One region of the Paenibacillus sp. 2TAF8 genome, then DNA from elsewhere that is predicted to be linked to it. Evidence: riboswitches for the same ligand, from Rfam matches in the RefSeq annotation. Region 1 holds a riboswitch; the other holds the start of a gene.
What was found. Region 1 has a riboswitch for FMN ahead of AB4Z30_RS14255 (DMT family transporter). Riboswitches for the same ligand answer to the same signal wherever they lie in the genome.

Region 1 (7,876 bases):
CCTCGTTACCAATGATGACCTGATACTGCCCACCACTGCTGGCAACACCTACAACCCCTTGGACATTCTTTAAAGCTTCATCATTCGCGACCTTCTCGTCTTTCAGATTAAATCTCAACCTTGTAGCACAGTGTGTTACACTATCTACATTTTTTTCTCCACCGACCAGTTTCAAAATCTCGGCGGCTGTGCTTTCATGTTTCATGTACTGCTCCCCCTCAAACGTTTTTAGGTATAAAAAAAGACCTAGAATTCTATCGAATATAGATAAGCTCTATACACGATGGAACTCTAGGTCTTGCCTGCCTCGCCAGTAACAATCCTAGTATACACATTATAGTGGCCGATGAAGGATTAATCCTTCTCTTCATCAATAACCCTTTTGATATGAACCGTTAAATATACCAATTCATCTTCTGTTAATTCTTTTCCATAATCGACCCGAATCAGCTGTGCAATTCGGAGACTACATTGATATTCATTCGCATACTTTTCTTTAATGATATGGAGAAAATCACTGTCACCGCTTTTCATAACCGTATGATTAAACAAGCGATAGGCGAAAAACTTCAAATGTGTGACTAGTCTGGAATAATGGAGTGAACTTTCATTAAAATGTATATTAAACTGATATCGAATAATATTCAAGACTTTTTGAATCAACTGCGTAATCTTCATGGTTTCTTCCATTTCGGATCCCAGTTCTGCATTGACGATATGAAGCGCAATGAACCCTGCCTCATCTTCAGGCAGTGTAATGTTAAATTCCTCATTAATCATATCCCGGGCTTTCATAGCCACACGAAATTCATTGGAATAAAACGCTTTAATTTCAGACAGCAAAGCATTATTGAAATTCATACCTTGCTTATAACGTGCCACGGCAAAGTTAATATGGTCCGTTAACGTTAGATATATATTTTCATTGAGTTCCTTGTTTAAGGACTGCTTGGCATACTGAATGATACTATCGGATACACGAATATATTCCATCGGGATCTGTGCCAGCAGGGCATATAATTTACCAGTTACATTTTTGGATTTCAGAAAAAATTCTTTTTCAATCTTAACTGTGTCCACATCGTCTCCCTTTTTCTTCTGAAATCCAATGCCACTGCCTAAAAGCATCATTTCCTGGCGCCGTTCATTGACTGCACAGACGACATTGTTGTTAATAATTCGTGTGATCTTCATCGGAATCTCCTTTTAAAATGAAACGTTAACAGAATTTAGCAACAAAAAAAGACCATTAATCATGCACACATGGAAAAATACAATTCTGCATGTTTGCATTATCAATCGGTCTTGCCTGCTGATCAGTAACAATCCTGATTAAATTCATTATTAACTTATACCGCTATCTTAGTAGAAAGCGTTCTATTTGTCAACACACATTACTTACTCCAACCTCAATTTCATGAGAAAACAACTTTCAAAAAACGGATTAGAGAACAAAGACAAGGAAGAGCCGTATTGTGGATGAACGGCCCCTTCGCCTTATTTATTGTATGACAGCTCTATTATGAGAAAACAACCCGATTCGCATCGGACATCCGATATTGCGTTAACAAATATTCTGTACTCCGCATGGCTTTCCGCCGAATTTCATTCAAATTGACATGCAACAGCTTGCCCTCTCGCTTCACAGGTTTCCCCGCAATAAAAACCGTATCTACATTGGACGGATTCGCGAATTGCACAACGGCACCAATCGGATCATGCACGGGGAACAGGTTCAGATCCGTCGTGCGAATCATGATTACATCTGCCTCTTTTCCCGGCGTGAGCGTACCTGTTTTTTGCTCCAGTCCTAAAGCCCTTGCACCCGCGGAGGTTGCGAATCGCAGAACCTGACTTGCCTGCAAACTGAGTTCACCCGGCATCTCACCCTGTTGCAAAAGGTGCTCATTCGTTCTTGAACGCTCAGCTTGCAACGCAAATTTCATCTGTGAAAACATATCTCCGCCCGTCGAAGTCACAACATCTACGCCAAGCGTTGGCGTACCTCCATGCTCCAGAAAGTATCCTGTAGCCGGGTAACCATGTCCCATCATCATCTCGACTTCAGGTGTGACCGACAAAGAGGCTCCGCTGTCTGCGAGCATTTTGAATTCATCCATGCCCATCGTATTACCATGAACAACATTAATGCGCGGGCTGAGTAGTCCTGCCTCATACATTCGGTTGATCGAACGATCTACAGATCCCCAGCTTCCGAAACCGACATGCATCGAACAAATCGCATCCAGTTCTTCTGCAAGCCGAATGTCCTGCACCGTTGTATCCCAATGGCTAAACTCTGGTCCACGAATCGCAAGTCCATAGGTGAGTAGTTGATCATTCGAAGAGAAATATCGCTCTTTAACACCTCTAACATTTTCGGGATACAACAGCTTGCTATCTCGATTCCAATACGCCGTTTCCCCTGGCACACCATGGGCAAAAACAGCACGAATTCCTGCATCCTGAAGTCCTCGAATCAGCTCATCCGTATGCTCAGCCGAGTATGGCATGCTCCAGTCCAGCACCGTGGTGACACCTGCATTAAGCGCTTCCAGAGATCCCAGCAGATTGGCGATATAGCTGTCCTGAGGACGAAGCTTGCTTCCCATAGCTCCATAGTACAAATTTTGCAGATACACGGGCAGCGACCAGTTGGTACCGGCTGTTTTGACGAGCGATTCCCACATATGCCGGTGTGTATCCACCAGCCCAGGCATAATAATCATATCTGAAGCGTCGATGAGCTCAATATCTGTAGCATCTGACACCTCGATATTCGGTTGAATGTCCGCGATTAAAGAATCCTGAATAAGTACATCTGCCCGGTTATACTGACCAATACGAGCATCCATCGATAATACACAACCGTTTTTCAAAAGATAACTTGTCCCCATGAGACACCTCTCCCATCATAATGGTTTGTAAAATGATCTGATCTGCATTGCTTGTTCTTACAAATGATTTATGACTATATTTTCGCTAGTATATATATATTATATATCAAATGTTTATATTTATCAAATTCTGGAAGAGCTACCTTCGACCTATATGGAGATTTCACGGATTGTAAAGGTTTGAACTTAACTGGTGAACTTAATTGGTAAACTTGATTGTTAAACTTCATTTTTTTCCTCATTAGAGTGCATTTTTCGTTTCGCTCGAAAACGTCTCACCTTCATTAGATTACCGCACATCTTATCATCACAATATTTCTGGGTCCTGCTCCGGGTATCATCATAGAAGATCCAGCGGCAGTCCGGATTGTCACAGGAGCGCATTCTCTTCCCCTCACCCTCCACGAGCGTAATAGCAAAATCAGCCGCGACCTCTGCCATCACCTGAACCCAATGTGCTTGAACGGGAACCAGTGTAACTTCCCATCCTTGTTCCTTTGAGATGAATCGTCTGATGACTTCACCAGCCTGCATAAAGTCATTCAACCAGGCTTGATCCTTCTCAGTGAAGGACTTCCCGTTAGACAAACGGATAGCCAGAGACTGTAAATCATCTCTAAAACTTCTCAATGCGGATTCCTCTTCAATCGATGCCGGTATTGGCGCTTCTAATTGCCACCGATTTAAAAAGTCTTGCTGCCAGCTTGCGTTTCCCAGTCTGTCTTCTGATCGATCCCCACCACGCCAATCATGATAATCGCTGTTCACAAAATCAGTCCATAATCTATCCATGAGAGCCTCCGATTAATGTAACTATCTAAATTATAATAAGATGGTTACATTAATTAAAATTGTGTTATATTAATTGTAACCATTTCAACCCACATTAGCTAGTTACCAACATGAAGATGCAAGAACGAGATGAGTCTGTCAGGAGAGGAATGAATTTTAAAAATGAAAACGGTAACCACAGCATTGGATGTATTGGTTATTCAGAATGATGATACTTGGGATCAATGTAACTGGATCGTCCCATTGTCCAAGGCTCTGGAGGGGCTGACCACTGAACAGGCTGCCTGGATTCCGCCTTCAGGTGGACTTAGCATATGGCAACTGGTCAATCATATGTTTTATTACAACCAACGGATCTTGGATCGACTCCAGAGAAAAACTCCCTCTGCACCCGCTGCCGATTCTAACGTAGCTACTTTTGGTATGTCCGGGGATCCCTTGAACGAAGCAGGCTGGAGCAAGCTTATGGAACAAACGACGAAACTGGCTGAGCAGTTGCGCGATACCCTTGCTACATTACCGGAAGCGAAACTCGAAGAAGCTTATATGGATTCCGAACAAAATTGGGCTCAGACGCTTGCCCGCTGGGTTCTCCACGATGCTTATCATGCAGGTCAAATTGTGCTGTTACGTAGACAACAGGGATGCTGGAGTATTGTTTTCTAAAAAAACACTTGAACTGATAGCGTTTACAGGAATAAGATGAACTTCATAAGGTTACAACTTGTTCAATACACTAATTAATTGAATAGGATCTTCGGGGTAGGGTGCAATTCCCAACCGGCGGTGATGTTCTTATAGAACCAGCCCGCGACTCGCTGTTTAGGTTACCACTTCGCAGCGACTGACTTGGTGAAATTCCAAGGCCGACGGTACAGTCCGGATGAGAGAAGATCAACACAATGGCAGGCCATATAGGGAAGTCTTTTTCCCTGACGCCTTGTCTTTGAATGGTCCCCCGTTTATTTGGCGTACGCCAAGGACGGGGGATTTTGTCGATTTTGCCAACTGAAGATTCCGTGTTCTGACGAAGGAGTCCTGAATATGGAAAACACATCAACTGAATCAACATTGTATCGCAAGGAACGAGGCAACACCGGATTTTGGCTAGTTGTGCTAGGCGCAGCCCTCTGGGGCGTAGACCCCTTATTCCGCATCCTTTTGCTAAAAACGATGACTTCTACACAGATTGTTCTAATCGAACACATCATCGTCAGTCTTGTTGCGATACCGGTATTATGGAAATTCCGAGATGATCTAAAAAAATTGCGTGCACGTCACTGGATCGCTGTCATCTTTATCTCCTGGGGAGGCTCAGCCCTGGCAACAGTATTATTCACTTTGGCACTAACCCATAACGATCCCAACACGGTATTGTTATTGCAAAAAATGCAGCCACTCTTCGCGATTGTACTTGCGAAATTAATATTAAAAGAAACACTCCCGCGTCACTTCGGCGGACTGTTCATCATTGCGCTGGCAGGAACATATCTGCTTACTTTTGGCTTCTCGCTACCGCTCGGCAACTGGAATAACTGGATTCATGCAGGCAGCCTGCTGTCTCTTGGTGCCGCAGCTTTATGGGGTGGTTCTACCGTTATGGGCCGGCTAATGCTCGGGCAGGCGCGATATGAAACGGTGACCTCCCTTCGCTTTGTCGTTGCACTTCCGCTCCTGATCTTCATGACCTGGAATGAAGGCGCTCCTTGGACACTTCCCGCAGGTACAGGTGCACAAGCAGCTGTTATTCTGAATATTTTGGGGCAGGCACTATTGCCTGGCTTGCTCAGTCTGCTTCTCTACTATAAAGGATTGTCTTCAACCAAAGCTTCTGTTGCAACCCTGGCGGAACTAAGCTTCCCGATGGCAGGTGTGCTCGTGAACTGGATTGCCTTCCGTACGCTGATAACCTGGGAGCAATTGCTTGGCTTTATCCTGATCTGGATCGCACTATTCCTGATCTCCAAACAGCAGGAACGCTCTACACCAATCGCCGAGGCCGCACCCAAACTTCGCACAGAGTAATACATTTTCATCTGGTTCAAACAATATAAGCACTGTTTCTACTTTCGAGGTGAGCAGTGCTTTTATTCTGCCGTTTTTTCTTCTATTATAATGGCTTCTCGTTTTGTCTTTTGTCTACCTAGGTGGTACGATGGTTTATGAAACTTGGAACATGTAATCTTAAAGGAATTATTTTCAGAGAGGAACGATTATTAATGTCTTCATTCTCATATACCTCCTATGACGCCATAGGGCTCGCCGAACTGATTCGCTCCAGGGAAGTCTCCCCGGTTGAATTGCTCGAAGCTGCCTATGCACGTCTGGAAGAAGTGAACCCACAACTTAATGCCGTTATTCGTACATATGAAACTCGGGCTCGGCAGGAAGCCAATAAGGTTCGTCCTGGAGAACAGCCATTTGCAGGTGTGCCGTTGCTACTCAAAGATATTTCTCAATCTTTGGAAGGTGAACTTCTTACCTCCGGCTCACGTCTGTTCAGCGAACATCGTGCTCTTCGCAATTCCAATTTCGTAACTCGTTTGCTTGAAGCAGGCTTTATTGTGATCGGACATACGAATACACCAGAATTCGGATTAAAAAATATAACCGAGCCCCGGCTGCATGGCCCTACACGTAATCCATGGAATGTGAATCATTCTCCCGGCGGTTCAAGCGGCGGTGCCGCTGCCGCTGTGGCATCAGGTATCGTGCCGCTTGCCGGAGCAAGCGATGGTGGTGGTTCCATTCGAATTCCCGCTTCCTTCAGCGGTTTATTCGGACTGAAACCAACACGCGGACGCACTCCGGTTGGTCCGGGCGTTGGACGCCAGTGGCAGGGAGCCTCAATTGATTTTGCCTTATCCCGCTCCGTCAGAGACAGTGCTGCACTGCTGGATACGCTCCAGATTATCCAACCGGAGGCCGCATTCCATGCACCTTTATTCCCGGGAAGTTACCTTGCTGATATGAATTATCCTCACCAACGCAAGTGGCGTATCGCCTATACGACGGATTCACCTGTCGGCACACCTGTCAGTGAAGATGCCAAAGAGGCGGTGATGAAACTAGTCCGTTTCCTTGAAACCCAAGGGCATCATGTCGAGGAAAAGTTAAGTCCAGTCAATGGCGTACGCCTGATGGAGAACTATTATATGATGAACAGCGGCGAGATGGCTGCCATGATTTCTTCCATGGAATATGGCTTGGGTCGCTCACTTACCGCAGATGATATGGAGATTGAGTCCTGGGTACTGGCTGAAGCGGGCAAAAAAGTATCTGCTGCTGAATTTGTTCACAGTTTGGCCGAATGGGACGTGGCGGCTGCGCAGATGTCTACCTTGTTTGAACGGTATGATTTTTACATCACACCTGTCAATGCTTTTCCAGCACCACGGGTTGGAGAACTGACACCACATGCGGAGCAGATTCAACATCTGATGTCTGTCAGTGATCTGGGCAAAACAGCGCAACAAGAGCTCATTTATGAGATGTTCAAACCAAGCCTCACCTATACCCCTTTCACGCAACTTGCGAATCTGACAGGCCAACCTGCCATTAGTCTTCCTCTACATTTGACAACGGAAGGGTTGCCAATGGGCGTACAAGTTATGGCAACGAAAGGCCGTGAAGATTGGTTATTACATCTGGCGGGACAACTTGAAAATACAGAGCTGTGGGTTGGCATGCAGAATAATCCGATGTTTCCAACCTCGACTATAGCTTAACAATTGCATAGTTAAGGAAAGAAGCCAGCAGGACATAACTGCTTGGCTTTTTTCAGTAAATTGGTTTACATAATAAAAATGATGTAATGTGCATGTTGAACTATAAATGAAAAGGCCGGATGGCGAGAAAAAACGTATAGAGATTAGACTGGTTCATCTCCCGACTCGTAATTGAAGTATTCCACATCTACGTATCCTTGTTCTCTTTCATGGTTCAAGTTATATACACCAACGCGATCTCCACGATAATGTCCCCATCCCAGTTGATAGACATCACCAAAGGGAATAAATTTCTCGCCATCGAGGCTATATTCATACCTGTTTTCACCACGCAAGTTCCAAATCGATCTTAACCACAGGTTAGTCGCATCAGCATCAATAGATGGACCCCATTCCATTGTACCTGACTGATTATACTTCAATACCCGCGTTCCTTGCTGCTGATGAACACCGATCGTA
Region 2 (7,876 bases), on a different contig from region 1:
CAATTTACTTTGCTCAACATTGAAAGGAGTCATTTACATATGGCGAAACAAGCGAAAATTAAATTGGCAAACGGCGGAGAAGTTTTGATTGACCTGTTCGATCAAGAAGCTCCCAATACAGTAGCAAACTTTGAAAAGCTGGCAAACTCCGGTTTCTACAACGGTCTTGTATTCCACCGTGTTATCCCGGGCTTCGTAGCTCAAGGCGGATGCCCTAGCGGTTCCGGTACAGGCGGACCTGGCTACACAATCAACTGTGAGATCAACCCGAACAAACATGAGCGTGGAACACTTGCGATGGCACATGCTGGTCGCAACACAGGTGGAAGTCAGTTCTACATCTGCTACCAACCACAGCCACACTTGGATGGACAACATACCGTATTTGGTAAAGTAAGCAAAGGTATGGAGTTTGTTGATGCATTCGAAGGCCGTGACAAAATGGAAACTGTTGAAGTTGTAGAAGTTTAATTCAATCTGCAACAGATTAAACACCTTTATGACCCTTGGTACGTTCCTATTACGGAAGTACCGGGGGTTTTGTGCATTTTACTGCCTTTTTGCATGATTGCCTTAGTTCGTCTGGTCAAAAATAAGCTTAAAGGAACTGGCGGGCGAAGTGATCCTGGGTTATTCTGGCTAAGTACAGACTGTTGGAACCGAATACATAAGGTTTGACAGCACAATGGAGAAATTGTACTTAGTTACTTTCATGAATAGTTGAAAGGATGTTGTTAACTTTGGAGGTTGTACAGCAGCTTAAATTACTTCAGCACCTTTATAGTGGAAATACGATTTGGGACAAGGAGTTGCGTGCTTCCAGACACACCATACCTAAGGATGTGACTACTGAGCAGTTGCAGGCTTTAGAGACGGCTGGACATGAACCGAATCGTTTTGTGAGTCCACAGCATGAGGAAACCATCAACGAACTGAGAGCATTGGCTGAGCGTTGGACACTTCAGGACGCCGCTCAGGCTTTTGTGGCTTCGTTATGGTCAGCTCCGATGATTTGGCGTTCACTTCTTACAGGTAAACTAATTGCAACCAGCATACCAGATCATGAATATACACCGTATCCATCCAGTCACAAGTGCCAGATCTGTGGTTTGGACGTGAATGACGGTGTAGATACATCACTTCAATGGTACTGGCGGATGACAAGCGCTACACCGCTGGATGGAGATATCTTCGGACATGTTTTGGCTTTGAAGGAGATGGCCGCTTCGCAGGAGCTTCCTGTCCCGAATGAATATGATCGCTGGACGCTGCGCGCCGTATTGACGGTACTGCGCAATCTGCCGCCCAAAACGCGTTACAGCAAGGCAGCGGATGCTCTGAAAAAAGCACAACTGCTGCCTTCGAAAAAGGTATATGTATACCGTGACCTGCTTGAAACGCTGGCACTGATCGGTATTCTGGACACAACAGAACAGCCAGGAATGATTACGGCTTTCACCTCGTATGCTGAACGCGATAAGAGACCTAATACCCGCGTTGAAGTACAAGCTCCCTTGGCATGGTGGGATTCATCTATAGGAATAAACGAGCACAATCTGTTCCGGATTTTCGATGGCTTCGATTGCAGTGATGTGTCGCTTGAGGACAAAGCTGAACCGAATCCACCAGCTATGGAGACCGTTATTGGTGCATTCGAAAGCAGACGAGGTGTTGGTTCTCAAGCCAAGGTACCGAAAAAATCTCCAGATGCCGGCACAGGTGAGGTGCAGCCAGGAGACGTATATGCGGTGAAAGTACTTAGTGGCGCTTGGGTGACCGTCTACTGTCATGAAGTGAAGGACAAACGTGTTATTGTCGAATATTTGGAAGGTGTGTTCCCTGAAATGCCAGGAAAAGAAGAGCTTATTTTAACCGTACGTCCAAGGTCAGATGAACGCTGGTTATGTTCGGCCATTGGAATCGACTCTACAAGCTGGGTTAGAAGGGTCGCCAGAGATATGCCTACTCCTGCTGCTTCCCAGCCAAAACCGGATCGTGTTCCGTTCCACGCAGCAAAAGATTTAAAGCACATGGCAAGCTGTTGTTTTCCTGACCTCTAGAATTTATTTTTTCTATGGCTGATTAAAATCCGCGTCTTGTGAGAGATGCGGATTTTATGATATGAATGCTTATTAAAAGTTAGTATGTGACAAAAAGAAACAAAAATAAATTGATTTTTTGACATTAAAGTGCTAACATCCAATTAATAACGAAAGCGATCCTTCAGGGCAGGGTGTAATTCCCTACCGGCGGTGATGCATATGTCGAGGATATAAGTTTTCCGACGACATGGCAAAGTCCGTGACCTGTCTGCCTACGGCAGATGGCTGATCTGGTGTGATTCCAGAACCGACAGTATAGTCTGGATGGGAGAAGGAGTGGGTGTATGCCAAGCAGGCTGCACTCCGCAGGAGTGATGTTACACAGCATTTATCACTTGATTTGATGTTGTGTAGGGAGAGCTTATTATTAATGAGTTTTCCTGTACATAATACCGTAACATAACAGCTCTTTACCTAAGATGTTGTATTCAACAAGGTATGTGTTTGTTTTCACTTGCCTGTTATACGGATTGGTGAAGTGTCGTTATGGTTGTGGTTGTACACCATTCACTCCTGTAGATGACAGTAGACTCTCATCATCCCCACCGGAACGGATTGTTCGGTGGGGATTTTTTAGTTCAAGATTATAACCGTGGGGTGAACAATATATGGAAATGATCAATGATGAATTTTATATGGCGTTAGCACTGGATATGGCAGAACGGTCACAAGGACAGACTGGAATTAATCCTGTCGTGGGATGTGTCGTAGTTAAGGATGGACGAGTTGTTGGTCTGGGAAGCCATTTGAAGAGAGGTACAGGCCATGCGGAAGTGCATGCACTAAACATGGCTGGAAGCGATGCGGAGGGCAGTACCGTCTACGTAACGCTTGAACCTTGCAGTCATTACGGTAAAACTCCGCCCTGCAGCGAACGTTTGATTCATGAGAAGGTCAAACGGGTGGTTGTCTGTTGTGAAGACCCGAATCCACAGGTATCTGGCACAGGCATCAGTATGCTTCGTAAACAAGGTATCGAGGTTGAAGTGGGTGTTTTGCGCGAACGAGGAAGACGTATGAATGAAAAGTTTATTAAGTTTATTACAACAGGTCTGCCTTTCGTTACCCTCAAAACAGCATCTACGCTGGATGGCAAAATTGCTACTCGCAGCGGAGACAGCAAATGGATCTCCAACGAACCGGCACGCGAAATTGTGCACGCGCTTCGCCATCGTCATCAAGGCATTATGGTTGGTGTGGATACGGTTATCGCCGACAATCCGGAGCTGACCACCCGTTTGCAAGTAGAGGGGATTAGTCCGGTACGGATCGTAGTGGATTCCAAACTGCGTCTGCCTGTAGGCTCCAAAATGGTCAAGGATGGCCTTGCGCCAACCTGGGTTCTTACGACCGACGAGGCTAGTCAGGAATCGGCAGAGCGTCTTGAAGCTTACGGTGTTGAGGTAATCCGCTGCGGTCCAGGGCCGCGGGTAGATTTGCTGCACGGATTGAGCAAACTGGGAGAGCGTGATATTGGCTCCATTTTGCTGGAAGGCGGCGGCACACTGAATGGTGCTATGCTGGAAGCGCGGCTCGTAGATCGGCTGCTTATGTTTATCGCTCCGAAGATTGTAGGTGGATATGATACACCTGGCAGCTTCCGTTTTGAAGGCGTAGAGCGTATGAGCCAAGCGATTCAATTGCATCAGCTGGAAATTGAGCAAGTTGGGGATAATATCAGTATTGGCGGCATTCCCGTTTGGCCAGAATAAGCCAGAGTAATGTATCACAATTGAGTTAGACTCAAAAGGATGCGTGCGACAATAAAATAGATACACAGCTTTAGATTAGGAGGCGGCAGTATGTTTACGGGTTTGGTGGAAGAAGTAGGTCAGATCCGGCGCATTGGCCGTAAAGGCGAAGCCTTGGTTCTGAACATCGAAGCTTCTGTCATTATGGATGATCTCAAGATTGGAGACAGCGTCGCAGTTAACGGGGTTTGTCTGACAGCGACTACGCTTGAGGGTGGAGGTTTTACAGCAGACGTCATGCCTGAAACGTACCGTCATACGAATCTCAGTCAACTCCAATCTGGTAGCAGGGTCAATCTGGAACGAGCCATGTTGTCCGGTGGACGATTTGGCGGTCATATTGTGCAGGGGCACGTTGATGGAACTGGAGTTATTGGTAGCATCACGCGGGATCAGAATGCGGTTGTATTTGAAATCAGACCGGATAACCATGCACTTTTCCAATTTTTGATTCCGAAAGGTTCAGTCACTTTGGATGGAATTAGCTTGACGGTGGTGCAAACAACTCAAAGTTCCTTCACGGTTTCCATTATTCCTCATACGATTGGGGAAACGGTTCTTAACATGAAAAAAACGGGAGATACCGTCAACATTGAGTGTGATATTTTGGGCAAATATGTAGATCATCTGTTGCAGTACGGCAAAGGTCATGCGGGAACGAGTAAAGACAAGCCGCGCAGCATTAGTGAAGAGTTTCTTTCGAATCACGGATTTGCCTAAATTTTGATTGATATATACAACGTAAAGATGGGGTTGAATGATCCTTATTTCATTTGCACAAAAATGTAGTCATCAAAATAAATCGGAAACAGGAGGTGCAGCCAATGTCAGAACAATCCGAGCCGTCCATTCTGGACTCAATCGAAGCAGCTATTTATGATTTGATGCGGGGGAAACCCGTTATTGTGGTGGATGATGAAGACCGGGAGAATGAAGGCGATTTTATTGCTTTGGCGGAAAAGGCGACCCCGGAAGTTATCAATTTCATGATTACCGAAGGTAGAGGTTTAGTCTGTGTTCCGATTACACAGCATCGAGCAGACGAATTGAACCTTAAACCGATGGTTCAGCAAAATACGGATTTTCATGGGACGGCATTCACGGTCTCTGTGGATCACATTGATACAACGACAGGCATTTCGGCGCATGAGCGTTCGATTACAGTTAAAGGTTTGATTGATCCGAACGCGAAAAGCAGTGATTTTCGCAAGCCGGGCCATATGTTCCCGCTGGTCGCTAAAGATGGCGGTGTGCTGCGTCGTGCCGGACATACGGAAGCCGCAGTAGATCTTGCGATCATGTGCGGTTCTTACCCTGCTGGGGTTATCTGTGAGGTAATCAAGGAAGATGGCACGATGGCTAGACTTCCTGACTTGCAGGAGATTGCACGCAAGCATGATCTGAAGCTGATCAGTATTCAGGACATGATTCGTTACCGGAACGAAAAAGAACAGCTGGTGAAGCGTGAAGTATCCGTGCGGATGCCAACCGATTTCGGAGAATTCCAGGCGGTGGCTTACACCAATGCGGTAGACAATAAAGAACATGTTGCCTTGGTCAAAGGACAGATTGATGGTTCCAAGCCTGTATTGGTACGTGTACACTCTGAATGTTTGACTGGTGACGTTTTTCACTCTCATCGCTGTGATTGTGGCCCGCAGTTTGATGCGGCTCTGAAACAGATTCATGATGAGGGTAATGGCATACTGCTCTATATGAGACAGGAAGGTCGCGGGATTGGTCTGATCAACAAACTCAAGGCTTATAAGCTGCAAGAGGAAGGACTCGACACGGTGGATGCCAATCTGAAGCTTGGTTTTGCTGCCGATTTGCGTGATTATGGTATTGGTGCGCAGATTTTGAAGGATCTCGGCGTTCGTCAGATCCGGTTGTTAACGAACAACCCGCGTAAGATCAAAGGTTTGGAAGGTTATGGTCTGGAAGTGGTAGAACGTGTGCCGATTCAGATGAAGGAGAATGTGGATAATACCGCTTATCTTCACACCAAGCAAGCTAAACTGGGGCATATGCTCAAGTTTGATGATATTGAACAGAACGAGCAGTAATTAACCGAACATGCTTGGTTTTCTGATATGTAAATATTGGTAATTGACACGGTAAGCAGCAGAAGCTAAAACATCATATATCGACAGGGAGATGACGATAATGCCTAATTATTTTGAAGGACATTTAGTATCGGAAGGTTTAAAATATGGCGTGGTCGTTGGACGGTTTAATGAATTTATTACAAGCAAGTTGCTCAGTGGTGCGCTGGATGCATTCAAACGTCACGGCGTGCAGGACAATGAAGTGGATGTAGCTTGGGTGCCGGGAGCTTTTGAAATCCCGCTTATTGCACAGAAAATGGCCGAAAGCGGCAAGTATGATGCAGTCATCACTTTAGGAACGGTTATCCGTGGTTCAACAACACATTATGATTATGTCTGCAACGAGATGGCGAAAGGGGTAGCGGCGATTAACCTTAAAACAGGTGTACCTACCATCTTCGGACTGGTTACTACGGAGAACATCGAACAGGCGATCGAGCGTGCCGGAACGAAGGCAGGCAACAAAGGCTGGGATGCGGCTACAGCTGCGATTGAAATGGCGAACTTGACGAAACAGCTAAAATAGTGCTTATTTAATAGTAGTGCCCTGCTTTGCGCAGACGAAATCGGGAGACCGGCTTCGAACGGCTGGCAGGGTTTTTATTTTTCTGGCGGGAGGATTCGTCTAGTGACGGTAGTTACATACAAACTGGAGACTTTTGAAGGGCCTTTGGATCTGTTGTTGCACCTGATTGATAAGGCTGAGATTGACATCCAGGATATTCCCATCAGCGATATTACCGATCAATACATGGCGTATCTGCATTCCATGCAGGAGCTGGAACTGGATATTACAAGTGAATTTCTGGTGATGGCAGCTACGCTGCTGTCCATCAAGAGCAAACTTTTACTGCCCAAACCACCGGTAATCGAGGATTTCGAGGATTATGATTATATGGAAGATGAAGATTATGATCCACGTGCTGAACTGATTGCACGTCTTATCGAATATCGCAAATATAAAGGAATTGCGCGGCATCTCCATGAACGAGAGTGGGAGCGAAGCCTTATTTTCTCCAAAGAACCCGAGGATCTGCGTGCCTATATGCCTGCTGAGGAGCAATCGAATCCGGTACAAGGACTGCATACTTCTGATCTCATTGCGGCGTTTCAGAAGGCCCTGCGCAAAGCTGAGAAGCGCACAACGGTCACACGGATCAAACGGGATGAGATTTCCGTCAAGGATCGCATACGTGAAGTCATCGGTTCGCTTCAACAGTTAGGGCCTGGAGGCCGATTACTGTTCTCCAAGTTGATGGATGATCAAATCTATCGACATGAGATCGTGGTGACGTTTCTAGCGGTGCTGGAGCTAATGAAGATGAAGCAGATTGTTTGTTATCAGGAGCGGTTGTTTGAGGATATCGTTATGGAGTGGAGAGGGGAAACAACGAATCATGGATTTTCCGAAATTGAAGTCGATTATTGAGGGCCTTTTGTTTTTGTCTGGAGAAGAAGGCTTAAGTGTAAAACAAATCGCCGAAATCGTAGATCAGCGCGTAGAATTAGTTACGGATGCGATTGAGGAGATGATTGGTGAATTTGCCCGTCAGGGGAGAGGTGTACAAATTTTGAAGATTGCAGGTGTCGTGCAACTCGGAACATTGCCGGAACATGCGGCGTATTTTGAGAAGTTGGCCTATTCCCCTGCACGGACGTCTTTGTCACAAGCGGCGCTTGAAACATTGGCGATTGTAGCTTATCGTCAGCCCATTACACGGGTGGAGATTGAGGAGATTCGCGGTGTGAAATCGGAACGTGCTATCCACACTTTGGTGAACAAGGATTTGATTGTGGAAGTGGGGAGAGCGGAAGCGATAGGACGCCCAATTTTGTACGGAACGACGAAGTCATTTCTTGATTATTTTGGACTTGCCTCGATTAAAGATCTTCCCGAACCTGGTTTTTTTGAAGA

Region 2: it holds a riboswitch for FMN, as region 1 does, so the genes downstream of both, ribD (bifunctional diaminohydroxyphosphoribosylaminopyrimidine deaminase/5-amino-6-(5-phosphoribosylamino)uracil reductase RibD) here and AB4Z30_RS14255 (DMT family transporter) in region 1, are expected to answer to the same signal.

What each region holds. Positions count from the first base shown of each region.
Region 1 is NZ_JBFRFN010000008.1:151,956-159,831, forward strand. It holds gene AB4Z30_RS14230 (beta-glucoside-specific PTS transporter subunit IIABC) at 1-205, opposite strand, end outside; gene licT (BglG family transcription antiterminator LicT) at 355-1,194, opposite strand; gene AB4Z30_RS14240 (amidohydrolase family protein) at 1,521-2,897, opposite strand; gene AB4Z30_RS14245 (CGNR zinc finger domain-containing protein) at 3,117-3,689, opposite strand; gene AB4Z30_RS14250 (DinB family protein) at 3,852-4,355, shown strand; FMN riboswitch at 4,439-4,588, shown strand; gene AB4Z30_RS14255 (DMT family transporter) at 4,734-5,714, shown strand; gene AB4Z30_RS14260 (amidase) at 5,909-7,417, shown strand; gene AB4Z30_RS14265 (glycoside hydrolase family 43 protein) at 7,561-7,876, opposite strand, start outside.
Region 2 is NZ_JBFRFN010000001.1:156,500-164,375, forward strand. It holds gene AB4Z30_RS00795 (peptidylprolyl isomerase) at 40-471, shown strand; gene AB4Z30_RS00800 (hypothetical protein) at 741-2,060, shown strand; FMN riboswitch at 2,216-2,382, shown strand; gene ribD (bifunctional diaminohydroxyphosphoribosylaminopyrimidine deaminase/5-amino-6-(5-phosphoribosylamino)uracil reductase RibD) at 2,711-3,814, shown strand; gene AB4Z30_RS00810 (riboflavin synthase) at 3,905-4,573, shown strand; gene AB4Z30_RS00815 (bifunctional 3,4-dihydroxy-2-butanone-4-phosphate synthase/GTP cyclohydrolase II) at 4,678-5,919, shown strand; gene ribH (6,7-dimethyl-8-ribityllumazine synthase) at 6,020-6,487, shown strand; gene AB4Z30_RS00825 (segregation and condensation protein A) at 6,590-7,390, shown strand; gene scpB (SMC-Scp complex subunit ScpB) at 7,359-7,876, shown strand, end outside.